4 regions of the Rhizobium sp. BK379 genome follow, and region 1 is predicted to be linked to each of the others. Evidence: riboswitches for the same ligand, from Rfam matches in the RefSeq annotation. Region 1 holds a riboswitch; each other region holds the start of a gene.

Evidence for each region. Region 1 has a riboswitch for cobalamin ahead of metE (5-methyltetrahydropteroyltriglutamate--homocysteine S-methyltransferase). Riboswitches for the same ligand answer to the same signal wherever they lie in the genome.
Region 2: it holds a riboswitch for cobalamin, as region 1 does, so the genes downstream of both, bluB (5,6-dimethylbenzimidazole synthase) here and metE (5-methyltetrahydropteroyltriglutamate--homocysteine S-methyltransferase) in region 1, are expected to answer to the same signal.
Region 3: it holds a riboswitch for cobalamin, as region 1 does, so the genes downstream of both, FHT93_RS06325 (ABC transporter substrate-binding protein) here and metE (5-methyltetrahydropteroyltriglutamate--homocysteine S-methyltransferase) in region 1, are expected to answer to the same signal.
Region 4: it holds a riboswitch for cobalamin, as region 1 does, so the genes downstream of both, cobU (bifunctional adenosylcobinamide kinase/adenosylcobinamide-phosphate guanylyltransferase) here and metE (5-methyltetrahydropteroyltriglutamate--homocysteine S-methyltransferase) in region 1, are expected to answer to the same signal.

Annotation. Positions count from the first base shown of each region.
Region 1 is NZ_JACIAD010000008.1:395,251-402,913, reverse strand. Features, by position in the region: gene FHT93_RS30005 (cytochrome c biogenesis protein DipZ) at 1-1,455, shown strand, start outside; gene FHT93_RS30000 (TIGR03862 family flavoprotein) at 1,442-2,653, opposite strand; gene FHT93_RS29995 (helix-turn-helix domain-containing protein) at 2,692-3,114, opposite strand; gene FHT93_RS29990 (heavy metal translocating P-type ATPase) at 3,185-5,488, shown strand; cobalamin riboswitch at 5,529-5,734, shown strand; gene metE (5-methyltetrahydropteroyltriglutamate--homocysteine S-methyltransferase) at 5,841-7,663, shown strand, end outside.
Region 2 is NZ_JACIAD010000001.1:519,343-527,005, reverse strand. Features, by position in the region: gene FHT93_RS02690 (3-deoxy-7-phosphoheptulonate synthase) at 1-979, opposite strand, end outside; gene FHT93_RS02685 (DHA2 family efflux MFS transporter permease subunit) at 1,221-2,645, opposite strand; cobalamin riboswitch at 2,798-2,990, shown strand; gene bluB (5,6-dimethylbenzimidazole synthase) at 3,032-3,733, shown strand; gene FHT93_RS02675 (MFS transporter) at 3,751-5,295, opposite strand; gene FHT93_RS02670 (LysR family transcriptional regulator) at 5,436-6,284, shown strand; gene FHT93_RS02665 (DUF2865 domain-containing protein) at 6,316-7,398, opposite strand; gene FHT93_RS02660 (ribonuclease H) at 7,597-7,663, shown strand, end outside.
Region 3 is NZ_JACIAD010000001.1:1,209,896-1,217,558, reverse strand. Features, by position in the region: gene FHT93_RS06330 (iron ABC transporter permease) at 1-733, opposite strand, end outside; gene FHT93_RS06325 (ABC transporter substrate-binding protein) at 730-1,746, opposite strand; cobalamin riboswitch at 1,917-2,167, opposite strand; gene FHT93_RS06320 (metallochaperone AztD) at 2,225-3,457, opposite strand; gene FHT93_RS06315 (NAD(P)-dependent alcohol dehydrogenase) at 3,760-4,818, shown strand; gene FHT93_RS06310 (LysR family transcriptional regulator) at 4,825-5,724, opposite strand; gene FHT93_RS06305 (YidB family protein) at 5,901-6,245, shown strand; gene FHT93_RS06300 (hypothetical protein) at 6,325-6,783, shown strand; gene FHT93_RS06295 (ATP-dependent Clp protease proteolytic subunit) at 6,827-7,447, opposite strand; gene FHT93_RS06290 (hypothetical protein) at 7,494-7,663, opposite strand, start outside.
Region 4 is NZ_JACIAD010000001.1:1,371,596-1,379,258, reverse strand. Features, by position in the region: gene FHT93_RS07165 (adenylate/guanylate cyclase domain-containing protein) at 1-850, shown strand, start outside; gene FHT93_RS07160 (chloride channel protein) at 836-2,626, opposite strand; cobalamin riboswitch at 2,834-3,225, shown strand; gene cobU (bifunctional adenosylcobinamide kinase/adenosylcobinamide-phosphate guanylyltransferase) at 3,553-4,062, shown strand; gene cobW (cobalamin biosynthesis protein CobW) at 4,067-5,113, shown strand; gene cobN (cobaltochelatase subunit CobN) at 5,125-7,663, shown strand, end outside.

The DNA.
Region 1 (7,663 bases):
GGGCCGGTTCTAGGCCTCATACTAACGGGTGCGGCGCTGCAGGGCGCGAATGTCGGAACGACGCTTTTGTTGCTTGCCTATGCGCTGGGGGCTGCGACCTCGCTTGCACTGGCACTCCTCATTGGCGGCAAGGTCTATCAGGCGATGAAGCGTTCGCTTGGCGTCGGCGAATGGCTGCGGCGTGGCGTGGGTGTTGCGGTTCTCACGGCTGTCGTGGCGATTGCACTCGGCCTTGATACCGGCTTCCTGACGCAGGCTTCGCTTGCCAGCACCAACGCCCTGGAGCAGGGTCTAGTCGACAAGTTCCATCAGCAACAGACGGCTGACAATGCCGGTGGCTCGATGAAGTCGGTGGTAATGCCGGCTGGTGGCGGGGGCTCGATGTCGATGACCGCCAACAACCAGATGATGATGACCGGCAATCCCGCCACGATGAGCGGTAACACCATGATGATGGCGATGAAGCCAAAGGGTGCTGCCGAACAGCTGCCGGTCGAAGGTCAGATGCCGCCGCTCGATGGCGCGGTGCAATGGCTGAATTCCACGCCGCTGACGGTGGAGCAGCTGAAGGGAAAGGTCGTGCTCGTCGATTTCTGGACCTATTCCTGTATCAACTGCCTGCGCGCCATCCCCTATGTCAAAGCCTGGGCGGAGAAGTACAAAGACCAGGGCCTCGTCGTCATCGGCGTGCATTCGCCGGAATTCGCCTTCGAGAAGAACGTCGACAATGCGAAGAAGGCGATCTCCGATCTCGGCATCACCTATCCTGTTGCTGTCGATAACAACTATGCGATCTGGCGGGCCTTCGACAACGAATATTGGCCGGCGCATTATTTCATCGATGCGAAAGGGCAGGTCCGCCACCATCATTTCGGCGAGGGCGATTACGACCAGTCCGAACGGATAATCCAGCAATTGCTGACCGAAGCCGGCAAGACCGGCGTTTCCAGTGATATCGTGAATGTGAAGGCGACCGGTGCCGAAGCCGCTTCCGATGCTGCCAATGTGCAATCGCCGGAAACCTATGTCGGCTATCAGCGCTCGGAAAACTTCGTCGACGACAAGGGCACGGTCAACGATGCCGCTCATGACTATGTCGCCGCGACGCCCAAACTCAACGAATGGGGTCTGACCGGCAACTGGACCGTCGGGTCCGAACAGGCAACGTTGAATGCTGCCGACGGCACTATCTATTACCGCTTCCATGCCCGCGACCTGCATCTGGTTCTCGGTCCAAGTGCTGCGGATGGCAAGCCGGTGCGCTTCAAGGTGACGGTCGATGGCAAGGCGCCCAGCGATGATCACGGCGCGGACACGGATGCCGACGGCAATGGCACGGTAACGGGGCAGCGCCTCTATCAGCTGGTGCGCGAAGCCGGACCGGTCGGCGACCACACGTTCGAGATCCATTTCCTCGATCCCGGCGTGCAGGCTTTCGCCTTCACTTTCGGCTGAGCCAGCCCTCGATGCCTTTCGCTGCGGCTCGGGCCGTGGCGAAACAGGCGGTCAACAGATAGCCACCTGTCGGTGCCTCCCAATCCAGCATCTCTCCGGCCGCAAACGTGCCGGGGAGATGTTTCAACATGTAGGTTTCGTCGACCTCGCTGAAGGCGATGCCGCCGGCAGATGATATGGCCTCGGCGATGGGGCGTTGGCGCAGCAATGGGATAGCCAGAGACTTGATGGCGGCAGCGAGTTTGTGCGGATCGTTGCGATCTGTCTCCGGCACCAGTTCACGCAGAAGTGCCGCCTTCACACCATCTAGGCCGGCACCTTTGCGCAGGCGATTGGAAAAGCTCATCTTGGCATCCTGCCGGGTCAGATCGCGTGACAGGCGATCTGCGGTGCGGCCCGGGGCAAGGTCAATTGTCAGTTTTGCCTCATCATGCGACAGCAGGTCGTCACGCAAAGCGGCTGAATGCGCGTAGATGAGGCTGCCTTCGATACCGTGCTTGCTGATGACGAATTCGCCCGGAAATGTCCCGGCGCGTGATGTTGCCGTCACGGATTTCAGCGGCTCTCCGGCGAAGCGATCGCGGAAGATCTCGCTCCAGGCGACATCGAAGCCGCAATTGGCCGGTTGAAACGGTGCGATCGCCACCCCGCGCTCGGAGAGCAATGACACCCAGCCGGCATCGGAGCCGAGGCGCGGATAGCTGGCGCCGCCGAGTGCGAGCAGGGTTGCATCGCAGGATATGGTCTTATGGCCGTCAGGCGTTTCGAAAACATGGCCGTCTTCTGTGAACCCGATCCAGCGATGGCGGGTGAAGAAGCTGACGCCGCGGGCTTCCAGTCGGGCGAGCCAGGCGCGCAGCAGCGGCGAGGCCTTCATCACGTTGGGGAAGACGCGGCCGGACGAGCCTACGAAGGTCTCGGTGCCGAGGCCCGCTGCCCAGGCGCGGATATCGGCTGGGGTGAAGGCGTCTAGGGCTGCGCGCAGGCGGGGATTGGCGTTGCCGAAGCGGGTGGCGAAGCGCTCGTAGTCTTCGGAATGGGTGACGTTAAGTCCGGATTTGCCAGCGAGCAGGAACTTGCGGGCAAAGGTCGGCATCGCATCATAGACGGAAACGGCATGGCCGCTTGCCGACAGCACTTCGGCTGCCGAAAGGCCGGAGGGGCCGCCGCCGATGATCGCGATTTTCTTCTGTTTCATTGCGCCTTCTTGGCGTGGGCAGTCGGTGAGCGCAAGTCTCAGTGATGTGGATGCACGCACTTGCCGTGATCGGCCAGCACCTCGATGACCCGGCACTGGTCGACGCGACCATGGCCGCAGCCCTCGACCATCTGTTCGAGCTCGGCCTTCAGGGCATTGAGGCTGCGGATGCGCTGCTCGACCTCGATGAGGCGGGCCTTGGCGATGGCATCGGCGGAAGCGCAGGGCTGATGCGGGTCGTCCTGAAGCTGCAAGAGAGTGCGGATCGCCTCGATCTCGAAGCCGAGCTCGCGGGCATGGCGGATGAAGGCGAGGCGGTTGAGGTCCGATGGTTCGTAGGAGCGCTGATTGCCTTCGCTACGACTTGGCGCAGATAGCAGACCGATGCCCTCATAATAGCGGATCGTCGGCACTTTGACGCCGCTTTGGCGGGCGGCTTCACCGATGGTGATCTTTTTCATATTTTCCTCTTGCACCTCTAGTCGCTAGAGGATGTAGGAACGATACTGCCTACAAGCAAGGATCGAAATCATGAGCGAAGCAGCACAGGCACGGTACCGGGTTGGCGGCATGGATTGCGCCGCCTGCGCAACAAAGATCGATACGGCCGTCAGGCGTGTGCCCGGCGTCGAAGACGTCTCCGTATCGGTGACGGCGGGCACGATGACGGTGCGCCACGATGGCAGCAGCGATCTCAAGGCGATCGAAAAAAAGGTGACCGGCCTCGGCTATTCGGTTGCTCCGCTCACGGGCAAGGCTCCTGTCCGGGAAAGCAAGACCGATCATGATCATGCGCATCACGACCACGATCATGACCACGGGCATGATCATGATCACCATGGTCATGAGCATGATGATCACGACCACGAAGGTCACGACCACGATCATGCTGGTCATGATCACGCCGATCACGGGCATTCGCATGGCGCCGAGGAAGTCGAGGGGTTGCACGGCCATGATCATGGGCCGATGATCGGTCCCTGGTGGCAGAGCAAGAAGGGCCGATTGACGATCCTTTCCGGACTTGCACTCGTCGTTGCCTATGTCGTGGGCCACCTGGTGCCTTCGATTGCTCCGTATGCTTTCATCATCGCCATGCTGGTGGGGCTGGTGCCGATCGCGCGCCGCGCGGTCATGGCCGCTCTTTCCGGCACGCCCTTTTCCATCGAAATGCTGATGACGATTGCCGCTGTTGGCGCGGTCATCATCAATGCCGGTGAAGAGGCAGCGACGGTCGTGTTCCTGTTCCTCGTCGGCGAATTGCTGGAAGGGGTTGCTGCCGGCAAGGCGCGCGCCAGCATCCAGTCGCTGACGACGCTGGTGCCGAAGAACGCACTGCTCGAGGCGGATGGCGAAGTGAAGGAAGTGCCGGCCGAGACGCTTGCGGTCGGTTCCGTTATTCTCGTGCGGCCGGGAGACCGGATTTCCGCCGACGGCACCATTCTGTCCGGTGAAAGCGCGATAGACGAGGCGCCGGTGACCGGCGAAAGCACGCCGGTGCGCAAGGGTGCTGGCGAGCCGGTTTTTGCCGGCACGGTGAATGGTGACGCCGCATTGCGTATTCGCGTCACGGCCGCCGCCGAAGACAATACGATTGCCCGCGTCGTCAAGCTGGTGGAGGAAGCCCAGGAATCGAAGGCGCCGACGGAGCGTTTCATCGACCGTTTCTCCCGCTACTATACGCCTGGTGTCGTCGTCGTGGCGGCCCTGGTCGCCGTTCTGCAGCCGCTGCTGATGGGCGGAGCATGGGGCGAATGGATCTACAAGGGACTCGCGATCCTTTTGATCGGCTGCCCCTGCGCGCTGGTCATTTCCACGCCGGCAGCGATTGCCGCCTCGCTTTCTGCGGGCGCGCGCCGCGGTCTGCTGATGAAGGGCGGGGCGGTTCTGGAATCGCTCGGCAAGGTGACGGCCGTTGCCTTCGACAAGACAGGCACGCTGACCGAAGGCAAGCCGCAGGTCACGGATATCATCGCCTATGGGCGCTCGGAGGCTGAAGTGCTTTCGCGTGCTGCGGTTCTAGAGCAGGGCTCCAGCCATCCGCTGGCGCTGGCGATCCTCAACCGTGCCAAGGCCGATGCCGTGCCCGTGCCGCCGGCTTTCGAAGTGGAAGCATTGCCCGGCAAGGGCATGACCGGGAAGGTGGGTGGGGAGATGCTCGATCTGCTGTCGCCGCCGGCCGCGCGCGAGCGCGGGGCGCTGAATGCCGAACAGGATGAACGGGTCGCGGCGCTGAATGGCGCGGGCAAGAGCGTCTCGGTCCTGCTCATCAATGGTGTCGCCGCCGGTCTCATCGGCATGCGCGACGAGCCACGCGACGACGCCAAGAGCGGGCTTGCGACGCTGAAGGCGGCAGGCGTGCGCGCCATCATGTTGACCGGCGACAACAAGCGCACGGCAGCAGCCGTTGCCGGTGACCTCGGCATCGACTGGCGCGGCGAGCTGCTGCCGCAGGACAAGCAGCGCATTGTTGGCGAATTGAAGAAGGAAGGATTGTTCGTTGCCAAGGTCGGTGACGGCATCAATGATGCGCCGGCGCTTGCTGCAGCCGATGTCGGCATCGCCATGGGCGGCGGCACCGACGTCGCGCTGGAAACGGCGGATGCGGCGGTACTGCATGGGCGTGTCGGCGACGTTGCCCGCATGATCGACCTTTCGAAGCGGACGATGCGCAATATCTTCCAGAACATCACCATCGCGCTCGGGCTGAAGGCCGTGTTCCTGGTCACCACTATCGTCGGCATTACCGGCCTGTGGCCGGCGATCCTCGCGGATACTGGTGCGACCGTGCTGGTGACGATGAATGCACTTCGCCTTCTTCGCATAAAGATATAAAGATTTCTTTATGTCATCTTGACGATCCGGTGCGACAGGTGCATGCTTGTCGCATCGTGGTTCTCTGGATCTGACGATCCTGAGCTAAGAGGGAATTCGGTGAGGCTAACGCCAAGACCGAAGCTGCCCCCGCAACTGTAAGCGGATAGACACCGTCCTTCGACGTCACTGGGAAGACGCCTGGGAAGACTGGACGGTGTTGAAGACCCGCAAGCCAGGAGACCTGCCGCGATAGATAACGTCCACGGGCGGGGTGTCCCGGTGTGCCGCTTTGCGCGAGACGGCACGTCTGTAGCCACACCTCGTCGATGCGTTGCGCCTGAGCCTTGCCCATAACCTTCGGGGTAAGGAAATGACCATCAAGACTGCAAATCTCGGCTTTCCTAGGATCGGAAAGCATCGCGAACTCAAATTCGCACTGGAAAGCTATTGGGCCGACAGGTCCGATGCCGGCGTGCTTCTCGATGTCGGCAAGCGGCTGCGGGCGCAAAACTGGGCCCTGCAGAAAGAGAAGGGGATCGATATTATCCCCTCCAATGATTTTTCATTCTATGACCATGTGCTCGATACGACTGTCATGGTCGGCGCCATACCTTCGGCCTATGGCTGGAAGGGCGGGCCTGTTGCACTCGATACCTATTTCGCGATGGCGCGCGGCTCGACCGGCGAAGAGGCGCATGCCGATTGCGGCCACCAGCATCACCACGGTCATGGCGTGCCAGCGCTAGAAATGACCAAGTGGTTCGACACAAACTACCACTACATGGTGCCGGAACTCGGTCCCGATCAATTCTTCGCGCTGACCGCAAACAGGCCACTCGATGCCTTCATCGAGGCGAAGACGCTCGGAATCCACACACGGCCAGTCATCCTCGGCCCTGTCACCTTCCTGAAACTCGCCAAGGGAACCGAGGAAGGTTTTGCACCGATCAGCCTGCTTGAACGCCTGTTACCTGTTTATGCGAGGGTGCTTGCGGAACTGAGCGCTGCCGGTGCCGACTGGGTGCAGATCGACGAACCGTGCCTGGTGCTGGATCTCTCAGGAGAAGAGCAGGCAGCATTGAAGCATGCCTATCGTGCGCTGCACGAGCTGGTACCGAACCTGAAGATCATGCTCGCCACCTATTTCGGCAATATAGGCGATAACCTGCCGACGGCGCTCGCATTGCCGGTTTCCGGCCTGCATGTCGATCTCGTTCGTGCTCCGCAGCAGATCGATGCCCTTCTCAAGACGTCCCCCGATTTGACGCTGTCGCTCGGCATCATCGACGGACGCAATATCTGGAGGGCGGACCTTGCCGTGATCCTGAAAAAGATCGAGCCACTGGTTCAGCGCTTCGGCGCGGAAGGACTGCAGATCGCGCCGTCCTGCTCGCTGCTGCATGTGCCGATCGACCTGGATCTGGAAACCGGACTGGATGAGGAACTGACGTCGTGGCTCGCTTTCGCCACCCAGAAACTCGATGAACTCTCTGCCCTCGGCAGTTCCGGCGGGGCTTATCAAGTAATTGCTGCAGCCTCTCAGGCCGTTGCCTCTCGAGCGGCTTCTCCACGTGTGCATGATCTCAAAGTCAGGCAGCGGGTCGCGGCAATCGATGAGACGATGATGACGCGGAGCAGCGGTTTTGTCGAGCGGACCAGCCTGCAGGAGCGCAAGCTTCTCCTGCCGCTCTTCCCGACAACGACGATCGGCTCCTTCCCGCAGACATCGGATGTGCGCAAGTCCCGCTCGGCCTTCGCAAAGGGTACGATCAGCGAGGCTTACTACGATGCGTTCCTGAAAAAGGAGACCGAAGCGGCGATCCGCTGGCAGGAGGAAATCGGCCTCGACGTGCTCGTCCACGGGGAATTCGAGCGCAACGACATGGTGCAGTATTTCGGTGAGCAGCTTTCCGGTTTCGCCTTTACGCAGCATGCCTGGGTGCAGAGCTACGGTTCGCGCTATGTCCGCCCGCCTATCATCTTCGGCGACGTCTCTCGGCCAAAGCCGATGACAGTCGAGTGGTGGCGCTACGCGCAGTCGCTGACGGACAAGCCAGTCAAGGGAATGCTGACCGGTCCGGTGACGATCCTCAACTGGTCCTTCGTGCGTGATGATCTTTCTCGCGCCGATGTCAGCCGGCAGATCGCTCTGGCGATCCGCGACGAAGTGCTCGATCTCGAAAAGGCGGGTGC
Region 2 (7,663 bases), on a different contig from region 1:
CGTCGGTGATCGACTGGCCGTAGACGAGCGGCTTGCCGGGAACGAGGTCCTGACGGCCGGCGACGAGATTGCTCTCGATCATCATGCCCTTGATGTGATCGTTGCCGGCGACGATCTGGCCGGCGACGTCGTGGACGACCTTCGGCTGGTTCATCGGATCCTTGCCGCTGTTGGCGTGGCTGGCATCGATCAGCATGCGCGGGTCGACACCGAGCTTGGTTGCCTCGGCGATGACGGCCTGGACGTCGGCTGCCTCATAGTTCGGGCGCTTGCCGCCGCGCAGGATGATGTGGCAGTCCTCGTTGCCGCGGGTGGAGGCGATCGCTGCCTGTCCATCCTTGGTGACAGCCGGGAAATGGTGCGGCTGGGAAGCCGCCATGATCGCGTCGAGCGCGACACGCGCGCTGCCGTCCGTGCCGTTCTTGAAGCCGATCGGGCAGGAGAGACCCGAGGCGAGCTGACGGTGGATCTGGCTTTCGGTCGTACGCGCGCCGATGGCGCCGTAGCTGACGAGATCGGCGATGTATTGCGGCGTGATCGTATCGAGGAATTCGCAGCCGGCCGGCAGGCCCATGGCGTTGATGTCGAGCAGCAGGCGGCGGGCGAGGCGCAGACCTTCCTCGATACGGTAGCTGCCGTCGAGATGCGGATCGTTCATCAACCCCTTCCAGCCGACGGTGGTGCGGGGCTTTTCGAAATAGACGCGCATGACGATTTCGAGATCGCCGGAGAGGCGTCGTCGCTGCTCAACGAGGCGGGAGGCGTATTCGCGGGCGGCTGCCGGATCATGGATCGAGCAGGGACCGATGATGACCAGCTGGCGGTCGTCCTTGCCCGTCAGGATATTATGGATCGTGTCGCGCGTGCCGGTCACGGTCTCGGTCACCGCTCGGTCACGCGGGATTTCCTTGATAATATCGGCAGGTTTGGTCAGCGGGGTGATCTCGACGATGCGCAGATCATCAATAGTGTCAGTCACGGTATGCTCTCCTGTTTGGTCATACCGTGGCGGAACAAAAAAGCCGCCAGGTTGACTAGCGGCTGTTCGGGTGTGTCGTCGCGTTAGTTTCGGTTACGCACAGACCCGCATCCGCTGGAAGCAGCGGTACGAATAAAATCGCGATGCGTAAACGGACGAAATCGACATGCCGCCTATGTAGACATGCGAATTGGAATTGTCACGTGGATTCTGTGAGGAAAAATGACAGGCCTGTGAAGTTTTATCGGCTTTCGGCCATTGCCTCTCTCTGGGCATCTTCCGGCGCAGCCGCTTCGGCATGTCCATGCTTGGCGCGGCGTGTCGTCATGTCATCGCCGGCATTGGCGGGCAGGCGCAGGAAAGTGATGCAGGCGAGCGAGGAAATCCCTGCCACGATAAAGAAGGCGATATGGAAATCGGTGACCGTGAGTTGGCCGCCGTGGAAGCTCGCGGACACTTCCAGGATCGTCCCTGCGACTGCAACACCCATGGCCATGGAGATGCGCTGCGCCACGGCATTGATGGCCGTCGCCTGGCTGCTGTCGGCCTCGTCGACATCCCCGAAGGCCATGGCGTTAACACCTGAGAAGGCCATGGAGCGCAGCAGTCCGCCGACGAGAAGAGAGCCCATGATGAGATAGATCGGCGTTTCAGCAGTGAAGAGGCCGTTCACGCCGAGGAAGATTGCGGCAAGGAAGGTAGTGAGGGCGATGACGTTGCGGAAGCCGAAGGCGTTATAGGTGCGGGTTGCAGCGAATTTCGAGCCCATGGAGCCGAGTGCGCTGACGAAGGTGACAGAGCCAGACTGCAGCGGTGTTAGACCGAAACCGAGCTGCAGCATCAGCGGCATGAGGAAGGGCAGCGCGCCGAGCCCCATGCGGAAATTCGAGGCGCCGAGGATCGCCGCCCGAAACATCGGGTAGCGGAACATTTTCGGATCAAGCAGCGGATGCGGCGTGCGCCTGGCATGGACGAAATACAGGATGCCGGAGAGGACGCCGACCGCGACGGTGACATAGCCGTAAATGACGGGAACGGCCGGCAGGCTGATGACGGATATGCCGAAGACGAAACCGGCAAAGCCGATCCCGGACAGGAAGAAACCCGGAAAATCCATCGGCTTCGGGCTGCGTGGCTCAATTGCCGGCAGGAAGCGGGTGACCAGCGCAATGCCGATAATGCCGATCGGCACATTGATCCAGAAAATCCAGTGCCAACTCAAATAGGTCGTCAGGAAGCCGCCGATCGGCGGGCCCATGATCGGGCCGATCAGCGCCGGAATGGTGAGCCAGGCCATGGCATTCACCAGCTGGTGACGTGGTGTGCCGCGCACCAGCAGCAATCGCCCGACCGGTGTCATCATCGAGCCGCCGGCGCCCTGGATGAGGCGGGAAATGACGAAGGCGGCGATGGAATTGGAAAAGGCGCAGGCGATCGAACCGGCCATGAAAACGAAGATTGCCAGACGGAAAATGTTGCGCGCGCCGAAGCGATCCGACATCCAGCCGCTGATCGGAATGAAGATCGCAAGCGCCACAAGGTAGCTGGTTACCGCAAGCTTCAGCGCGATCGGCGAAGTGCCGATATCGGCCGCTATAGCCGGCAGGCTGGTGGCGATCACGGTCGAATCCATCTGTTCCATGAACAGGGCGACCGCAAGTATCATCGGCGTTAGGCGGGACACGGGCAACCGGGATGCAAGGAGAAGGGATTCGGCGCCAGTGGCGCCGCTCGGATCAGGGTCTCGTTCTAGGCCAGCATTTTCAACCTGTCCACGAAATGAATGTCGCATGTGGCTTGCGGCCATGCCCTTTCCGCGCCATAGATCGCCTGTCAGGTGCCCGCTGTCACCAGCGGGAGAATCGGGAATCCGGTGAAAGACCGGGACGTGCCCAACGCTGTAAGGCCGACGCTCGCCGTTCAAACTACGCCACTGGCTTTTCGGCCGGGAAGGCAGCGGCCAAGCGGAGGACGCCGAGTCAGAAGACCGGCCTGGCAAGATAGACCCAACCCGCGCGGACGGCGGGCGGTTGCGTTGTTGGGGATTTGACGATGCGACCCATTGATGATGCCGTTTGTCCGGCATCCAGCTTTTCTGCGGCCGAACGCGAGGCCGTCTATCACGCGATCATGACGCGGCGTGACGTGCGCAGCCAGTTCCTGCCCGATCCCTTGCCGGATGATCTGGTGACGCGGCTTTTGACCGCCGCGCACCACGCGCCTTCGGTCGGCTTCATGCAGCCGTGGAATTTCATTCTGGTGAAAAGTGCCGAGGTGAGGGCGCGCGTGCGCGATGCGTTCCTCGGGGCGAATGAGGAAGCGGCCCGCATGTTCACCGGCGAGCGGCAGGAAAAGTATCGTTCGCTGAAGCTTGAAGGCATTGTCCAGGCGCCGCTCGGCATCTGCGTGACCTGCGATCCCACCCGCAGCGGCAGCGTTGTGCTGGGACGCACGCATAATCCGCGCATGGACAGCTATTCCACCGTCTGCGCCATCCAGAACCTGTGGCTCGCGGCCCGTGCCGAAGGCGTCGGCATCGGCTGGGTCAGCATCTTTCGCGAGGGCGACCTCAAGGAGATACTTGGCATTCCCGATCATATCGAAGTCGTCGCCTGGCTCTGCGCCGGCTTCGTCGACCGGCTCTACGATGAACCGGAACTGGCGGTCAAAGGCTGGCGGCAGCGGGTGGCGCTGGAAGAACTGGTCTTCCATGACGGCTGGGGGCAGGTGGAAGGCGAGGCCGCGCCGGTCTGAGCCGGCGCGGGTGTGCTTCACTCGGCCGGCTGGGTGCTGCAATCCTTGGCGCAGGCCGGTGTCCTCCAATGGCCAAAGGTGAGGAAGCTCGCAGCAGCGAGAAGCCAGACGCCGATCGCTCCATAGAGCATGACACCGCCGAAGCCTGCGACCAGCGCATCATGGACCGTCTCGGCCGGAATATCAGGCAGGGCGGCGATGCTGCCGGCGGAGATCCGTTCGGCAAGCAGGCGCAGGTCGCCGGCATCCATCGAGTTCGGCAAGACGTTCTTCAGATGGGAGAGCACGCCGCTGAACAGGATGAAGCCCATGACCGCGATGTTGATCGCGAGCGAGATCATCCGGGCGCTCATGTCGATGCCGGAGGCCATGCCGGCGCGGTCGCTGGATACCGCACCGGTTGTCGTGTTGGTGACCGGGGTATTGGTGAAGCCAAGCCCGATGCCGGCAAGCAGCGCGCCGGGCAGCATCGTCAGCCAGCTTGGCGCAGCGGCGGCACTGCCTGACTTCATCAGCAGGAAGCCCAGCCCGATCGTGAAAAGGCCGCCGGGAATGATGATGCCCGGCCGATAGCGCAGCATAAGCCGCTCGGCAAGCGGCGGCACGACCAGCGTCGGCAGCGTATAGGCCAGCAAGGCGATGCCGGCGGCCACACTGCCGTAACCGAGGCCGGCTTCATACCAGATCGGCAAATAGATCATGAAAGGCCAGAAGCTGATGTTCATGGCGGCCGAACCGACAATGGCGCCCGAGAAGGTGCGGATGCGGAACACCGAGGCATCGAACATCGGTCGCGGGTTCAGCTTTTCGGCAACGACGAAGGCGACGAGGCTTGCGGCGCCAAGTCCTATAATGCCAAGCGCAGCCGGGCTCGCAAAACCGAGAGCAGGCCCCTGGGTGATGAAGAAGGCAAGGCAGAAGACCGCCAGCGAAAGGGTGGCGATGCCGGCGATATCGAGCCGTCCGGCCGCGGGATCACGCGATTCCTGAATTCCCGTCAGCGCGAGAGCGATTGTCACGCCCGCCAGCACGGCATGGATGAGGAATACCCATTGCCAGCCGGCCACCGCCACGATGCCGACGCCGACGATCGGGCCAAAGCCCAGGCCGATGCCAAAAATGATGCCCCACCAGCCGAAGGCGATGCTGCGGGCGCGGCCCTCGCGAAATTGATGGGAGAGCACGGCTACCTGGCAGATCAGCATGAAGCCGCCGCTCATTCCCTGCAGAAAACGAGCAACGATCAGCAGCGAAACATCCTGCGCGAGTCCGGCAATCAGCGAGGTGAGGCCGAAGACGGCAATGCCGATCAGGAAGACGCGCTTGCGGCCGTAGCGGTCGGCCAATGTGCCTGCGGCCATCAGCACCGTCGTAACGGCGATCGTATAGGCGTTCATGATCCATTGCAGGGCACTGAAATCGGCGTGAAGCACTTTTTCCAAAGTGGGCAGGATTGCCGGCACGCTCGATATTTCGAGGCCGAACATCAGCGAGGAGAGACAGGCAGCCAGCAGGGCAATGATGCCCCGCGCACGAGGGGATGAATGGGAATCAGGGGGCATGTTTTGGCCTTTCGACGTTGAGGCGCACAACGTGACATCCGCTGTGGTCCATTTGCGTCAGCATAGGCGGGACTTGATCATTACAAAATTGGATGATTACATATTTCAGACACAACAAATTCGAATGATTGGTTTCAACCATGCTCGATGTCGATTCCGTTCAGGCCTTCGTGGCGATCGCCGACAACAAGAGTTTCACCCGCGCTGCGAACGAACTCGGCAGCACGCAAGGAGCGATCAGCGTCAAATTGAAGCGGCTGGAGGAGCGGCTCGGCCACCGGCTGATCGAACGCACGCCCCGGCTGGTGCGGCTTTCGGCGCAGGGGGCAGTGTTTCTACAGGCCGCACGGGAATTCCTCGAGGCCCATGACAGGGCCGTTGCGGCGCTCTCCTCGTCGCGCCGCCACTTCACGATCGGCATTGCCGCGCATGTAGCAGGGCCGGAGGTTCCGACACTGCTTGCACGCCTCAACGCCCATGATCCGGGTCTGACGATCGAAGTGCGGATCGATAATTCCTGCACCCTGCTTGCGGCTTTCGATCGCGGCGAACTGGATGCGGCGATCATCCGCCGGGACGAAGATCGGCGCGACGGCGAGGTTCTGGGGCCTGAGCATTTCGGCTGGTTCGCCACGCCGCAATTCGAGTATCGCCGCGGCGAGCCGTTGCGTCTTGCAGCACTCTCGCCGACATGCGGAGTGCGGGCTGTCTGCACCCGCGCGCTCGATGTGGCGGGCATTCCCTGGACCGGAGTGTTCCTCGGCGGCGGCTCTTCGGCTGTGACCGCAGCCGTTTCGGCCGGGCTTGCCGTTTCAACCTTCTCCTATCGCCTGGCCCCCGTCGGCACTGTCGAAGTCAGCGAGCGTTTCGGCCTGCCGCCATTGCCGTCTTCGGAGATCGTGCTGCATTCGACGCTGACGGACGCCAAATCGCGCGCGGCACTACGCACGCTGGCAGCCGCCTTCAGAGAGCATCGCGTGTCCAGCTGATAGCGCGGTTTCTATTGCACCGAGATCGTGATTATTGCTGCTGTTGGGGCTGCGGGCCCGATGCCGCGGGATTGGCGAGATCGATCTTGCCCTGATCGCCGGCGAGGAATTGCGGGCCGACCTGGCGCACCTTGTTGCTCGCGGGATTATAGGGACGATCCGGTACTTGCGCCTGCGGGGCAGGCGGGGCGCTCGCCGCTTTCGGGGCTTCGGTGTGGATCGTGGTGATGGAGCTTTTCGGCTCAGGCGCCGGAGCAGAGGCCGTCTGGCTCTTGCGCATTTCCTCGTAATAGGCACTGAGATTGCACGAGCAGGCGGATTTTTCGCCAGGCGCGCGGGTCTTGTAGGCGAACGCGTTCTTCATCGCGCCATAGGGCGCGCCTGTCGCCGTCGAGATCATGTTCGAGGCTTCGGTGCTGGAAATATCCCGGTAATAGAGTTCCGTCTCCACACCGGGGCACATTTTCGAGCACGTTGCGGCATCGCGGCCGAAATCGACCGAAGTGGTATTGTTGCTGATCGGGAAGAAGCCGCCATCGCAGGTGCGCACGCAGATGGTGCTGACGGGCGAAAGCATTTCGGCCCGCGGCAGGCCGTAACGCTCACCGCCGCCGAGTGGAATGAAGGTATCGCCGCGCATTGCCTGCTCCTCGATGGAAGGAGCGGGTGCATAAGCGTCACCTTGCGCGGATTCTGTAAAGCTGTCGCTGTTGCAGCCATTGTCTTCGAGGGCCGCCATCAGGCCTTCGCGGGCCGGATCGGCGCCGGACTGGCGCAATTCGCTACGGCGGTCCTGCAGATAGCGGATATTGTCGACCATCTTTGCTTGCGCCTGCTCGAGCTCCTCGCAAAATCCCGCATTCTCACCGCCGAGGACGACCATGCTGCCGGAGGTGCAGCCATATCGGCGCAGATCGCCGCGCACCTTGCGCAGTTCCAGATTCTGTTCGGCAAGCGCGCCTGCATATTGGCGCATCTCGGGACCATTATTGCCGAAAGTTTGCGGCAGATCGGCCAGGCGTCCGCGCAGATCTTCGCAGATCGCGTTGGTCTCAGCTGCTGCCGGAACCGCGAATGCCAGAAAGAAAACAAGATACAGGTTTCGGCGCTTCACGACGTCGTCCCGGAATGAGAAAAGCATCTATCGGTGAATTGCGGCTTCAATCCACCGCGCTTTGTCTTAACGTATTTCCCTTAATAAGCTCGCAGTAATTCCTAGCGCATTTTTGCAATCTTATCCAGCAAGCCTAATGCTTGCATACCTTCGCTCCTGCAATCACGCGGGGAGTCTATTGATCTCTAGACAGCTGATATGACAGGCATTTCCGACGAAACTCACCTCACCGAGGCGACAGCAGGAATACCGGAAACCGGGCACG
Region 3 (7,663 bases), on a different contig from region 1:
CAATGCCGAGGGAGGCTGCGGCATCCGTGCCGAAGGCGAAGGCATCGAGCGCACGCACATGGGCAAGGCAGACGACAAAGCCTGCCAGTGCGATCGGCACGGAAAGATAGACATCCGGCCAGCGCACGCCGGAAAGCGATCCCAGCAGCCAGAAGAGCACGCCGCGGGCCTGTTCGGCATTGGCCGAGGTCGTGACGATATAGGAGGTCAGCGCATTGAAGAGCTGCGAGCCCGCCACGCCGCAGAGAATGATGCGCTCGCTGGTGCCGCCAGCACCGGCCGCCAGGATGCCGACCAGCAGAAAGGCGACGACGGCGCCGATGAAGGCACCGCCGGAGAGACTGAGCACGCCATAGCCGAGACCTGATATCATGACGCAGACCGCGCCGGTGGAGGCGCCGGCTGAAATTCCGAGCACATAGGGTTCGGCAAGCGGATTGCGCAGCAGCGCCTGCAGCACCGTGCCGCACAGTGCCAGCGATGCGCCGGCACTGGCCGCCGCCAGCGCGCGGCTGAGGCGGTAATCCCAGACGATGCCCTGATGGATGCGGCTGAGCTCGAATGCCGTGCCGAAGAGGCGGTTGGAAACCGCTTCTGCCGTGGTGGCGAGCGGGATTGATATCTCGCCGATCGATACGGCGAGACTGATCATGATACCGAGCAGGAGGAGGGCGGCGATGGTGAGCGTGGCAAGCGCCCACCATTTCCTCTGTGGCAAGGCAGCCTGGCTCACTGGGCCAGACCGAAGGACTGGATGCCCTTTGCCAGCGTCTCGATGCCGTCGATGGTTCTGATCGTCGGGTTCATCGACTGCGCGTCCATCATGATGAAGCGCTTGTTCCTGACGGCATCGAGCTCTTTCGTAACCGGATCGTTTTCCAGGAAATCCACCTTCACCTTGGGATCATCGGCGGCATAGCGGCGGCGGTCCATGGTGGCGATGACGATGACGGCGGGATTGGCCTGCGAAATCGTTTCCCAGCCGACGAGGGGCCATTCCTCTTCCGTCGTGACGACGTTCTTCGCCCCGAGCGTCTTCAGGATATAGGCTGGCGCGCTGTTCTTGCCGGCGATGAAGGCATCGCCTTTCACTTCCTTGCTGGAGAACCAGAAGACGATGGGCAGGTTCTTTGCCGCAGCACCGGCAACAGAGGCAGCGGCCGCGGCCTCCCGCTTCTTGAGGTCGGCGATGACAGCATCGCCGCGGTCTTTCACGTCGAAGATCTGGGAGAGTTCGGCGATTTCCTGATAGATCAGGTCCATCGTGAACAGTTCCTTGCGCACGCCATCGCCGCCGTCGGTATTGATCTTGGCGACGCAATCGGCAGGCGCGACATAGGTGTTGATGCCGAGATCCCCAAACTGCTCGCGCTTGCCGACGGAGCCTTGCGTGCCGACATGCCATTCGAATTCGGCAGCCACCAGATCGGGCTCCGCGCCGACGACGGATTCGAAGCTCGGGTCATTGTCGGCCAGCCGTTTGATCCTGCTGTTAACATCGGCATATTGCGGCAGGACCGGGCCGACCCAGACGGCCGTGCCGGCGATCTTGTCGGCAAGGCCGAGCGAGAACAACACTTCGGTCATGCCCTGGCCGATCGAGACGATCTTGGCCGGTGCCTTTTCGAAGGTGACCTGCTGGCCGCAATTGGTGAGGGTGAGGGGATATTGGGTGGCGGCAAGTGCGGGCGCAGCAAAGCCGGCCAGCCCGAGCGCGAGGGAAAAGCTCTTCAGAAGCTGTCGCATGGAAAACTCTCGATCAAAGGAAAAGGGCTAGCGGATGCCGGCGCGCGAACGATGGCCAGCGAGCGGGAGGCTAGCGGCGGATCGTCCAATCGAGACGGATGGATGGCGGCAGGTGGGGAGGGATCTTGTCAATCATGTCTGCTCCTTGTCCGGGCATCCCCGCCCGGCTTGATTGGATCGTGATCGACGGCAGGTCTCCTGGCTCGCGAATATGTGCCGGTCATCTGCCTTCCCGCGAAATCGCAGTGGCACGGCCCTGAGGCCGAGGGCATGATCGCTGAAGCGATCAACCCCGAGATCGACAATCCGCTTACAGTTGCGGGGGCAGCCACGGTCTCGGTCCCTCTTGGGTCGTCCTCACCGTGTTCCCTATTATTCCCCTCGGAGTTCTCTTCGGGGAACCGTCGCCCCGATCTATGACGCCGCCATGGGCGACGTCAAGCTCGGGAATGCGAAGTGTGTCGGGTCCGAGGCCGCCTTAGTGACTGGCGCCCGAGCCGCCGGCGGCGACAAGCGCGAAGGGCTGGCCCTCGATGGGGATCGTACGCATTTCCTTCAGCGTCTGCGTGCTGATGAGGCGAATCAAGCTGTGGCGAGGATCGCTGATGGCGATATCATCGCCGGCCACGGCCAGCCGCGGACGCGGATCGCGCCAATGGCCGTCCTTGCTGTAGGGCTCGGTCACGGTTTCCGATCTGACGATCTCGCCCTTGACTGTATCGAGCAGATGCAGCCTGCCATCTTCGGTGAGGATATAGGCATTCTGAAACTTTGCCGGATCGAGCACAAAATCGACGCGCCGCGTTGGAAGGTCGATGATGCGGTAGGGTGCGTCCGTATTATCAGGATCGATCAGCGCCAGCTTGTCCTCTCCGTAATTGCCGAGGAAGAACTGCATCGAGCGGCCGCCGAGCAGCGTCGCGACCTTGCCCCGCGGCAGCGATGCGCCATAGGCGAGCATTTCCACGCTCGGGCCTTCCGCGCCGCCGGGGCGGGCGATGAGCACGCCTTCCTCGCAACCGAAGGCGACGAGGCGGGCGGAGGTTGCCTCGCCATGCAGGCCGGTGCAGGGCGCGACATCGCCGATCTGCCGGCCATCCCGGTCGAGCACCCGCAGGCCCAGGCGTGGCGGCAGTTCGCCCTCCTTGACCGGCGCCTGCATGTTCGGCACGGAGACCAGCAGGTGATTGCCCATCGGCACAGCGACGCCGTGATGGGCGGCGATGGTGTTGACAGCTTTCGGCTCCGGCTTTTCCTGCAGCAGGCTGCTCTCCTTCAAGAGATCGAAGCGGTCGGTGCGATCATAGAAGATCGCCACGTCATCGCCATTCGTCACCACATGGCCGGGCTTCTCGCCCAATATCGTCGTGCCGATCAGCTTGGGTGGCGCCACCTCGAGATCGCGATGCTCCCCATGATCGGAAAGGGCAATGCCGGTATCGATGGCATGAACGACATTCTCTTCGCCCTGGACGGCAAAGAGCGTGCGCCCGGTCTCGCTCAACGACAGGGCGGCATAACCCTTGAGATCGAAGCGGCCGATCTCTTTCCCGCTCGCAAGATCGATGGCGTGGACGACCGGCAGGCTGTGATCAGCCACGAAAAGCCGCCAGCTCTCCTGCTGTTCTTCCTCGGCGCGGGAAGCCGAGGGCAAGGCGGCGGATGTGAGCGCAGTGGCGACTGCGAAGATAGCGAAAGGGTGCCGGGACATGAAATCTCCTTTAATGTAATAACATTACATAACCGTTGTTATAAAGTTACATTTGTCTTGTCCAGTCGCGGCTGTCGGATTTTTGAGAAATTGGGGACGCCGGCCGTTCGATGTCTGGCTGGCTTTTCATCATGACCGGATAGCGGTGTATGACGCAGGCCATCGATAAGCGATTGCTGAGCGCAACTCACAAGCCTTTCCCGCATTCCTCGTCTAATCCGGATAATCCATCGACGCTATATCCCATCCGGCACAGCTTCCGGTGTCCGTCAGCTTTCAACAGCCTTGCAAGGGATAAACCATTGAGAATATCAGCATTTGCCGCAACCGATGCGAATACGCCGTTGCAACCTTTCTCTTTCGACCGCCGGGACCTGCGTCCCGAGGACGTGGCGATCGATATTCTCTATTGCGGCGTCTGCCATACGGACCTGCACATGGCCCGCAACGACTGGGGCTTTTCGGCCTATCCGGTCGTGCCGGGCCATGAGATTGTCGGGCGGGTGTCTGCCGTCGGGAGCGCCGTTTCACGCTTCAAGACGGGCGACAATGTTGCCGTCGGCACGATCGTCGACAGCTGCATGGAGTGCCCCAACTGCCGGCGCAACGAAGAGCAGATGTGCTACAAGGGTGTGACCGTCACCTATAACGGCCAGGACCGGGTGACGGGCGAGACCACCTATGGCGGCTATTCAGATCATATCGTCGTGCGCGAGGAATTCGTCCTCAGCGTGCCCGACGGGCTGGACCTTTCGCGGGTCGGCCCACTGCTCTGCGCCGGGATTACCACCTATTCGCCGCTTCGCACGTGGAATGTCGGCCCTGGCAGCCGGGTGGGCGTGATCGGGCTCGGCGGGCTCGGGCATCTCGCCGTCAAGTTCGCTTCGGCGCTGGGGGCTGAGGTGACTGTTCTGACGCGCTCGGCTGGCAAGGCCGCGACGGCACGCGAACTCGGTGCCGACAAGGTGCTGCTGTCGACCGATGCCAAGGCGATGGAAGCTGCCGCCTTCGCCTTCGACGTGATCATCGATACCGTGCCTTACGAGCATGATCTCGGCCCCTATCTCGACACGCTCGATTCCGACGGCACGCTGGTCATTGCCGGCTCGCTGGTCGATACGCCGAAATTCAGCAATCTGCCGCTGATCAGCGGGCGTCGGCGCATTGCCGGCACGCCGAGCGGCGGGATCAGGCAGACGCAGGAAATGCTGGATTTCTGCGGCCGCAAGAACATCCTTCCGGAATGCGAGATGATCGCCATGGGCGATATCGCCAAAGCCTTCGAGCGGATGGAGCGCGGCGATGTGCGCTACCGTTTCGTTATCGACATGGCAACGATGCCGGCGGCGCAGGCGGCCTGACGTCGCTTACCGTTTCGGGATGGCGCGCAGCGCTTCCACGAAGACCGAAAGGGCCGGCGGCATCTGTCGCCGGCTCGGATAATAGATGGAATAGCCGGTGAATGGCGGGCAATAGTCTTCCAGCACGCGGATCAGCCGGCCGCTTCTGATATGCTCGGCGGTAAAATCCTCGAAGACATAGACGAGGCCTGAGCCTGACAGCGCCGCTTCGACCATCATGTCCGAATCGTTGACCATGAAGCTGCCCGAGACCTTCACTTCGATATCGCGGCCGTCCTCGGTGAATTCCCAGGCATAGGCGCCCCCTACAGAGGTCATGTAATAGGTCACGCAATCGTGGTCGGCGAGGTCGCGCGGGGTTTTCGGTATCGGATAGCGGGCGAAATATTCCGGCGAGCCAACGATCGCCGCGCGGATATCGGGCCCGATGCGCAGGCCCACCATATCCTTGTCGATGCGTTCGCCGAAGCGAATGCCGGCATCGAAGCGCGAGGCGACGATATCCTCGAACCGATCGCCGATGATGAGCTCTACGCGGATATCCGGATAGGTGCGGTGAAATGCCGGCAGGATCGGCATGACGAGCGATGTCGCGGCATGTTTGCCCGCGGTGATGCGCACGGTGCCGGAGGGCTTTTCCCTGAGATTGCCGAGTTCCTGCAGGCCGCGATTAATCTCGGCAAAAGCTGGCTGGAGGGTAAGGAGCAGGCGCTCGCCAGCCTCTGTCGTGGCCACGCTACGGGTGGTGCGGGCGAGCAGGCGCATGCCGAGCCGCTCCTCCAGCTGGCGCATCATGTGGCTGAGACCCGAGGAGGAGATGCCGAGCCGGGCGGCGGCCCTGGTGAAGCTGCGCTCCTCGGCAACGATGAGGAAGGCGGCGAGATCATCGAAATCGTGACGCTTCATTGCTGATCTGCCTTCAGGAGTGAAAGGGAATGCGGCGGCTGCCTCACATATTTAGGGCAGGGGCGAGGGTGCCTGCAAGATCGGTGCCCGGTGCGACCCTTGGTCCTGCAAATCCGCAATGACACTAATTTGACTCCGTGCTAATGTAGAATTTGCTGATGGTCGGAGGAGTAACCATGAGTATTTTCGATGGCTTAGGCGGCGTTCTCTCTGACGTGCTTGCCGGCAGGCAAGTCGATTACGTCGCAGTTGCAACCAGAATATTCGACAATGCCGGCGGCCTGCAGGGCATTGTCTCCCAACTCAATTCGGCGGGTCTCGGCCAGCAGGTTTCATCCTGGATCGGCACCGGCCACAATCTCCCGGTATCGGCAGAACAGATCGAGGCAGCCTTGTCCTCCGATCAGCTGCGCGACCTTGCCGCCAAGTTCGGCGTCAACACCGACGAGGTCTCCAAGCTGCTTGCCGAGCATCTGCCGCAAGCGGTCGATGCCGCAACGCCCAATGGAACCGTTTCGTAAGCCTGGAAGATGCGGGGCCACGGTGATGCGCGGCCCCGATGACGTGCGTGCCTTGACTGCCCCCAACCGAGGATATCCCATGATTGCGAGATTGCTTGTGCCCGCTTCCGCCGGAGCGTTGATTGCCGCCGCCTTCTTCGTCTCTCCGGCCTCTGCGCTGACCATGAAGGAATGCAGCGCCAAATATCAGACGGCCAAGGCCGATGGCTCGGCCAAGGACATGAAGTGGAACGATTTCCGGGCGAAATTCTGCGGCGCGGATGCGGCCGCCGAAGATGCCGCCGATGACAAGGCAGTCGCCGCAACGACGGACAAGGAGCCCGAAAAGGCGACGATGAAGGCGCCCAAGGGCGTGACCATGCCGAAAGCGATCGACAAGAAATATGCCAGCGAAACGCCCGGCAAGGGCCGGCTGCATACCTGCGTCGACAGCTACCATGCCAACAAGGATGCCGGCACGCTGAACGATCTGAAGTGGATCCAGAAGGGCGGCGGCTACTGGAGCCTCTGCAATACGGCGCTCAAGGCCGGCGGCTGAGGCTTAACCGAACGGAGTCGATGTCATCGATAGATGGCATCGACTATTCCGGCATGGCCTCCGTCGGTTCTTCGCGATCCTGCAGAATACGGTCGATGAGGCCCCATTCCAGGGCTTCCTCGGCCGTCATGAAGCGGTCGCGGTCCATCGCCTGTTCGAACTCATCATAGGATCGCCCGCAATGCTCGGCGTAGAGGCCGGTCATGCGCAGCTTGATCTTCCGGATTTCTTCGGCATGGATGAAGATGTCGGACGCCTGTCCCTGGAAGCCGCCGAGGGGCTGGTGGATGAGGATGCTGGCATTGGGGAGTGCCGCCCTCTCGCCCGGCTGGCCGGCCATCAGCAGGAAGGAGCCCATCGAGCGCGCCGTTCCCATGCAGAGCGTGTGCACCGGTGCGCGGATGAAGCGCATCGTGTCATACATGGCAAAGCCGCTGGTGACGACGCCGCCCGGCGAGTTGATATAGAGATTGATCGGCTTCTTCGGGTTTTCCGCTTCGAGGAACAGAAGCTGGGCGCAGACGAGGGCGGAGACCGTGTCGTTGATCTCGCCGTTCAGAAAGATGATCCGCTCGCGCAGGAGGCGGGAGTAAATGTCGAAGGATCGCTCCCCTCGGGAGGATTGTTCGACGACCATGGGGACGAGTTGCATCGCTTCGCGCATCGGCGAACTCCAATTTTCCGGTGATTGATGGGAGAGGCCTGCCGCGTCAGGCGGCGAGCATCATGGTCCGGCTGTTGCCGTTGGCGACCGATTTCCTCAGCTGCTCGACAGTGGCGCCGGTCAGCTCGTGGACGATCCGCAGACTGGTTCCGCCGGCTGCATTCGGCGCGATCGTGAAGGTGACCGTGCTTTCGAGGTAGGGCGGGGCATCGTCGC
Region 4 (7,663 bases), on a different contig from region 1:
CGAGTTTCCGAAGGAGGTCGCGTTGCGCGGCTTCAGCCTCGCGCTGACCAGCGACGCATCGGGTGGATTTTCCGACGAGCAACTGAGGACGGTCGCAGAGCTTATTCCGGCTCTGGGGCTCGCCTGCTACCGCATGGCCGCATCGAAAACCGCTGCCGATATTCTGGCCGTCTACACGGGCGCCAGGACAAGCGCACGCATCCTTGCGGGCGAGGCTCAGAGAGGCAAGGGCGGATCCATCAGTGCTGCGGTCCTGCTTGCAGATCTCAGGAATTTCACGGCATTGACCGACGTTTATGAGCCGGGCGAAATCGCCGGGTTTCTGGATGCGCATTTCGAGCTGATCGGCAGGCATGTCGAGGAAAATTCCGGGGAGATCCTCAAGTTCATGGGCGACAGCGTGCTGGCGATCTTTCCGACCGGCAGCGAAGAGGGGGATGATCCCGAAAAGGCTTGCCGCGCAGCACTCGCCTCGGCCCGGAACATGCTGAAGGCCAACGAGGCGCTGAACCTAGAGCGGGCAGACAGGGGTGGCCCCGACATCGGCGTCGACGTCGTCCTGCATCTCGGAGAAGTGTTTTACGGAAATATCGGCGCCCGCGGCAGGCTCGACTTCACCGTGATCGGCAGGGCCGTCAACGAGGCCTCGCGGATCGAGAAACTCTGCGGCGAACTTGGCCAGCCGCTTCTGATGTCGGAAAGCTTCGCGGCTGCCTGCGGTGTCGCCTGCGAACGCCTGGGATCGTTCGAGTTGCGCGGCGTTTCGAGGAAGGCCGACGTGTTCAAGCTTGCGGATCCGATTGTGGTAAAGGCTCGAAAATCGGCGGCAAAAACCTCAGATCTCGCCTGACACCTCGCGGCGCCGGCGGTCGAGTTCTTCGCTGTAGCGGCGCAGCGTGTGGCTTTCGCTGAGCTGGCCGATCACCTTGCGCTCGATGAGGTTGTTGACGACTGCGAGCGCTTCGCTTTCCGTCTTGTCGAAGATCGCGGCCGCCTGTTTGGCATTCATCTGCGGCTGCAGGAAATCGTTTTTGTAGCGGATGAAATCGCCGAGATTCTGGGCTTCGTCCTGCGCGCTGGTGGGGTTTGCGTAGATTTCCGGCACGAGCACGAGGCCGGCATATTTGTCGCCCTCATCGACGAGGATGACACGCTGCGTCGAGCCGATGGGGAAGGCCTCCTTGAACGCGTCCAGCGTTATCCCGAGTTTTGCGGTCTTCACGTCCGAACGCATCAGCTTGTCGACGGTGAGATTGCGGATCCAGCCGACATCATGGGCGCTGCGGATGCTTTCGCCGCGCAAGTGAAAGCGCCATGTGGCGAAGGAGTAGCCGAAGGTCGTGCGCACGACGAGCGAGGAGGTGATGACGGCTGCGAGCACCAGTGCGGTGATCGGAAAGTCGCCGGTGATCTCCAGCGCCAGGAAGGTCATGGTCAGCGGCCCGCCGATGACGGCGACGGCGAGCGAGCTCATGCCGACCACGGCATAGATCACGGGCGTCAGCGTCGCATCGGCGAAATAGGGGGCGGAATAGGCAAAGAGCTTGCCGAGCAGCGCGCCCATGAAAAGCGAGGCGAAGAACAGGCCGCCCCTGAAGCCGGAGCCGATGGAGACGGCGGATGCCACCGACTTCAGAAGGAAGAGACCGATCAGCGCGGGGATCGTGATCTCGTGGGAGAGGTTCAGATGCAGCGCGCCGTGGCCAGCGGCCAGCACCTGTGGCGATACCAGCGCCAGCAGGCCGACGACGATGCCGCCGAGCGCCGGGCGGAAGGGCAGTGCGATGGCGCTCTTGCGCGCCAATTCCTCTACGAAGGAGACGCCCTGCATGATGAGGATGCCGACGCCGGCGCAGAAGGCGCCGAGCGCAATGGCCGGCACGTAGTCGGCCGGCTGGACAGCGCCGAAACTGCCGACATCGATGATGAAATCGCTGCCGGCAAGAAGGCGCGCAACAAGAGTTGCGACAAGTGCTGAGACCACGACAGGCGTCAGCGACATAATGGTGTAGGTGCCGATGATCAGCTCGAAGGCGTAGAAGGCGCCGGTCAGCGGTGCATTGAAGGCGGCGGCGATGGCACCGGCTGCGCCGCAGCCGACGAGCACACGCAGGTCCGCGCGGCGCAGCTGCAGCTTCAGGCCGAATTTCGAGGCGATGCCGGCCGCAAGCTGCGTATAACCGGCTTCCAGGCCGACGGATGCGCCGAAGCCATTGGAAACGAGGTTCTGGATCGCGACAAGGATGCTGTCCGTCAGCGACAGGCGGCCGCCATGCAGCGCATTGGCCTCGATCGGGTCGACCATCGGCTTTTTGCGCCATTTGGCGAGAATGAAGAGCAAGAGCCCGAGAAGCATGCCGCCGGCTACCGGGGCCGTCATCAGCAAAAACTTGCTGTCGATCTGCGAGGCGCTGAGCCTCGTCGTGCCGTCTATGCCGAAGATCAGGCTGTGCATCTCTTCCGAGGCATAGCTCATGGCTGAGACCGCAAGCCCCGATACGATGCCGACAAGCGCGCCGGCAAAGACCATGCCCATTTCGCTGTGGCGAATAAGCGCGCGCAGGCGCCCCGGATCGAAGGCGGTGCCTAGAGGGCCGAGGCGGCGAATGTGCATTCGGGAGAGCATCATGGAGAAATTAGGCGGCAAGAATAGGGGTCAAGGGCGGAGCCGGCATCCGCATGAGCGGCAATTGCGGCAAAAAACCGGCCGGGCCGTAAAGTTTTTGTGACGTAAGCCTTTGATTAAAGACGATAATATCCGTAGTGTAAGTCGAGATGAACATGAGCGGGACGCTGCGCGGCAATTGACATGGGAGTTGCACGCGCCTAACCATGAATCCACATAATGGATGGTTCCGGATCGGCAAACGCCTTCCGGATTAAAAGGGAATGTGACGGGGCGGACCCAAGCCGGGCGCCTTCATCACAGCCGACCCCGCGACTGTAGAGCAGTCAGGGTCTTCCATCCGGCATTTGGATTGCGGCGCCGACGGTCTTGCATTCTGCAAGCGGGCAAGGCGGACAAGTGCCGGAAAAGCCACTGGAAATGCATCGTGATCAGCCGGGGCAGGACGCCTCTAATTCTACGAATCGTCCGCCTTTTCACGAGATGCAGCCGGGAAGGCGAGGCAGATCCGCTGGCACGATAAGGGGCGACCGAGGGGTCGCCCCTGTCGCGGCCGATAACTGCGAGCCAGGAGACCTGCTATCCGTGCCGGGCATAATGCCCAATTTGGGCGCTTTGCCCGCTGCCAGCACGGAGGTTGTCTTGGCTGAAGGATGTTATTCAGCGCTGCCTCTGGTGGTGCGATATGGGCGCGGTGTTCCGCCGCCCCTCTGTGATGAGCTTCCGGCGCAGGCCGTTTTCTCTTCCCTGCTTCCTGTGCTTGTCACAGGAAACCAGCCACGGCGCGTCTGTGCCGTGAATGAATCAACGTTATCGCGGAATGAGTCTCTCCTGCCCAAGGACTTGGGCAGGCTGGATTCCTGCGACAAGCACAGGAATGAGGGGCGTGGCGAAGGCCGTGCCCATCCTCTACGGACGGTGTTGTCATGACCGCCACCTTCATCCTCGGCGGCGCTCGCTCCGGCAAATCCGGCTTCGCCGAAAATCTCATCACCACGAGCGGTCTCGAGCGCCACTACATCGCCACCGGCCGCGCCTGGGACGACGAGATGCAGGCGCGCATCGACCAGCACAGGGCCGACCGCGGCCCCTCCTGGACCACGCATGAGGAACCGCTCGATCTCACCGAGCGCCTGACCGCCATCGACGCGGAGGGCAGGGCCATCCTCGTCGATTGTCTGACGCTGTGGCTCACCAATCTGATGATGGAGGGGCGCGATATCGCCGCCCAGTCTGCCGCCCTTGCCGCCTTTCTGCCTCATGCTAAGGCGCGGCTCGTCATCGTTTCCAATGAAGTCGGCCTCGGCATCGTGCCCGAGAACCGCATGGCGCGGGAATTTCGCGACCATGCAGGCCGGCTGCACCAGATGATCGCGGCTTCGGCCGCGGATGTTTATTTTATCGCAGCGGGTCTGCCGCTGAAAATGAAGGGTTAGTTCCATGCAGCAGAAAATCCCCGCAACCGTCATCACCGGCTTTCTCGGCGCCGGCAAGACGACGATGATCCGCAACCTGCTCACCAATGCCGGCGGCAAGAAGATCGCGCTCATCATCAACGAGTTCGGCGATCTCGGCGTCGATGGCGACGTGCTGAAGGGCTGCGGTGCGGAAAACTGCACCGAGGACGACATTATCGAGCTCACCAATGGCTGCATCTGCTGCACCGTTGCCGACGATTTCATTCCGACCATGACCAAGCTTCTGGAGCGCGAGCAGCGCCCTGACCATATCGTCATCGAGACCTCGGGCCTTGCATTGCCGCAGCCGCTCGTCGCCGCCTTCAACTGGCCGGATATCCGGAGCGAAGTGACGGTCGATGGCGTCATCACCGTGGTCGATAGTGCGGCCGTTGCTGCCGGTCGTTTTGCCGATGACCACGATGCCGTCGATGCGCGCCGTGTCGAGGATGAATCGCTCGATCATGAAAGCCCGATCGAGGAACTTTTCGAGGATCAGCTGACCTGCGCCGACCTGATCGTGCTCAACAAGACCGATTTGATCGACGCGGACGGGCTCGGCCGCGTGAAGAGCGAAGTCGCCTCGCGCATTGCCCGCAAGCCTGTCATGATCGAAGCGAAGAACGGCGAGGTGCCGGCAAGCGTGCTGCTCGGCCTCGGCATCGGCACGGAAGACGATATCGTCAACCGCAAGTCCCATCACGAGCTGGAGCATGAGGATGGCGAGCCGCACGACCATGACGAATTCGACAGTTTCGTCGTTGAACTCGGCGCTGTCTCGGATACGGCAGGTTTCGTCGAGAAGCTGAAGGGCATCATCGCCGAGCATGACGTGCTGCGCCTGAAAGGCTTCATCGATGTCTCCGGCAAGCCGATGCGCCTGCAGCTACAGGCCGTGGGTGCCCGCATCGACCAGTATTTCGACCGTGCCTGGGCGCCGGGTGAGGCCCGCAATACGCGCCTCGTCGTCATCGGTCTGCACGAGATGGATCAGGACGCGGTGCGCAAGGCGATCGAAGCGCTCGTCTGAGGACATAACGAATGCATCTGCTTCTCGCTCAACAGGGGACGATCAGCGACGGGGACGAGGCGATCGACCTCGGCCAGTCGCCGGGCGATATCCTGTTCCTGTCCGCTGCCGATACCGAGCTTGCGGCGATTGCCGCGGCCCATAGCGGCGGAGAAGGAGGCTATTCGCTGAGGCTTGCGAGCCTGATGAGCCTGAAGCACCCGATGTCGGTCGATACATACGTCGAACGGACGGCGCGGCATGCGAAGCTGATCATCGTACGGGCGCTCGGCGGGGCGAGCTATTTCCACTATGCGCTGGAGGCGCTGCATGCGGTCGCAGCGCGCAGCGGTGCGCTGATTGCGGTGCTGCCGGGGGATTCGAAGCCGGATGCCGGGCTGACGCCGTTTTCCAATGTGGCGCTGGATGATCTGAATGCGCTCTGGGCCTATCTGATCGAGGGCGGGGATGCCAATGCACGGGGCTTTCTCGCCTATGCGGCGGCGATGCTCTCGAGAGAGGAGAAGCCGGCGCCGGCTGTGCCGCTGATGAAGGCCGGGATCTGGTGGCCAGGGCGGGGGCTTGTTGGGGTCGAGGAGTGGCGGAAGCTCACCGGTTCTGTCTTCTCCCCAGTGGGGAGAAGACGCCCGGCAGGGCAGATGAGGGGGGCGAGCGACGGAGAGACCGAGCAACAGGAGCACGATTTCGAGGTTTGTGCGGTGGCCCCCTCATCCGACCCGTTGGGCCACCGACCGGGGTCGAGCCACGGGTCTCGACCCGTCCTCCGGACCCCCGCTGGGGAGAAGGGACAGGCAGCACCCGTCGTTGCCATCGCCTTCTACCGCGCACTCGTGCAGAGCGGCGAAACCCGCCCGGTCGAGGCACTGATCGAAACCCTGCAGGCGCAGGGTCTTCGCCCTTTGCCGGTCTTTGCCTACAGTCTCAAGGATCCCGTCTCCAAAGGCATCCTCGAAGCCATCTTCGCCGATCTCCAACCCGACGTGGTCATCAACACGACAGGCTTTGCCGTGTCCGCACCCGGTGCTGATCGCGAGCCGACGGTGCTGGAGGCCAACGACGCGATCGTGCTGCAGGCGATCTTTTCCGCCTCGTCGCGGGAGGCCTGGGCAGCCTCATCGCAAGGCTTGTCGGCCCGCGATCTCGGCATGAACGTCGCGCTGCCGGAGGTGGATGGCCGCGTGCTCTCGCGCGCCGTCTCCTTCAAGGCTGCCGCTCGCTACGATGCCGCGGTCGAGGCCAATATCGTTTCCAGCGAGCCGGATGCCGGACGCATGGCCTATGTCGCGGCCCTTGCCGCCAACTGGGCGCGGCTGCGGCAGCGGCCGGTTTCGGAGCGGCGTGTCGCGCTGGTCATGGCGAACTATCCGAACCGGGACGGACGGCTCGGCAATGGCGTCGGGCTCGATACGCCCGCCGGGACGATCGAGGTGATGCGGGCGATGGCGGAGGCTGGTTATCCGCTCGCGGATATCCCCGATGATGGCGATGCGCTCATGCGGCATCTGATGGCGGGGCCGACCAATTCCGGTTTCGACGGCAAGGTTGTGCGCGAGCGGCTTTCCTTGAGTCGATACAAGGATTTCTTCGCCTCTCTTCCCAATCAGATTCAGGATGAAGTCAACGCGCGATGGGGCGATCCGAAGGCCGATCCCTACATGCGCGAGGGTGCTTTTGCGCTCCCCTTTGCGCGTTTCGGCGGGCTGCTCGTCGGCATCCAGCCTGCACGCGGCTACAATATCGATCCGAAGGAAAGCTATCACTCGCCCGATCTCGTGCCGCCGCACGGCTATCTCGCCTTCTATGCCTTCCTGCGCGAAGAGTTCGGCGCCGATGCGGTGATCCACATGGGCAAGCATGGCAATCTGGAATGGCTGCCGGGCAAGGCACTGGCGCTGTCGGAAGCCTGTTATCCCGAAGCGATCCTCGGGCCGCTGCCGCATCTCTATCCCTTCATCGTCAACGATCCGGGCGAGGGCACTCAGGCGAAGCGCCGCACGGCCGCCGTCATCATCGATCATCTGACGCCGCCGCTGACGCGGGCCGAAAGCTACGGGCCGCTGAAGGATCTGGAGGCGCTGGTCGATGAATATTACGAGGCCTCGGGTGGCGACCCCCGGCGTATCCGGCTGCTGTCCCGGCAGATCCTCGAGCTTGTTGCCGATATCGGGCTGGATCGGGACGCGGGGATTGCAAAGGGTGAGAGCGAAGGCGAGGCTTTGAAGAAGCTCGATGCCTATTTGTGCGATCTCAAGGAAATGCAGATCCGCGACGGGTTGCATGTGTTTGGCGTGTCGCCCGAGGGCCGGCTGCTGACGGATCTCACCGTGGCGCTGGCGCGGGTGCCGCGTGGGCTGGGTGAGGGCGGCGATGCGAGCCTGCAGCGGGCGATTGCGGGGGATGTGTTGACATTCCCCCTTCTTCCCAGCGGGGAGAAGATGTCTGTTAGGGCAGATGAGGGGGCAAACGACGTGAGGAGCGAGCGGCTGAGCGAAGGCGAGGCCGAGCCTATGGCCCCCTCATCCGACCCTTCGGGCCACCTTCTCCCCGCTG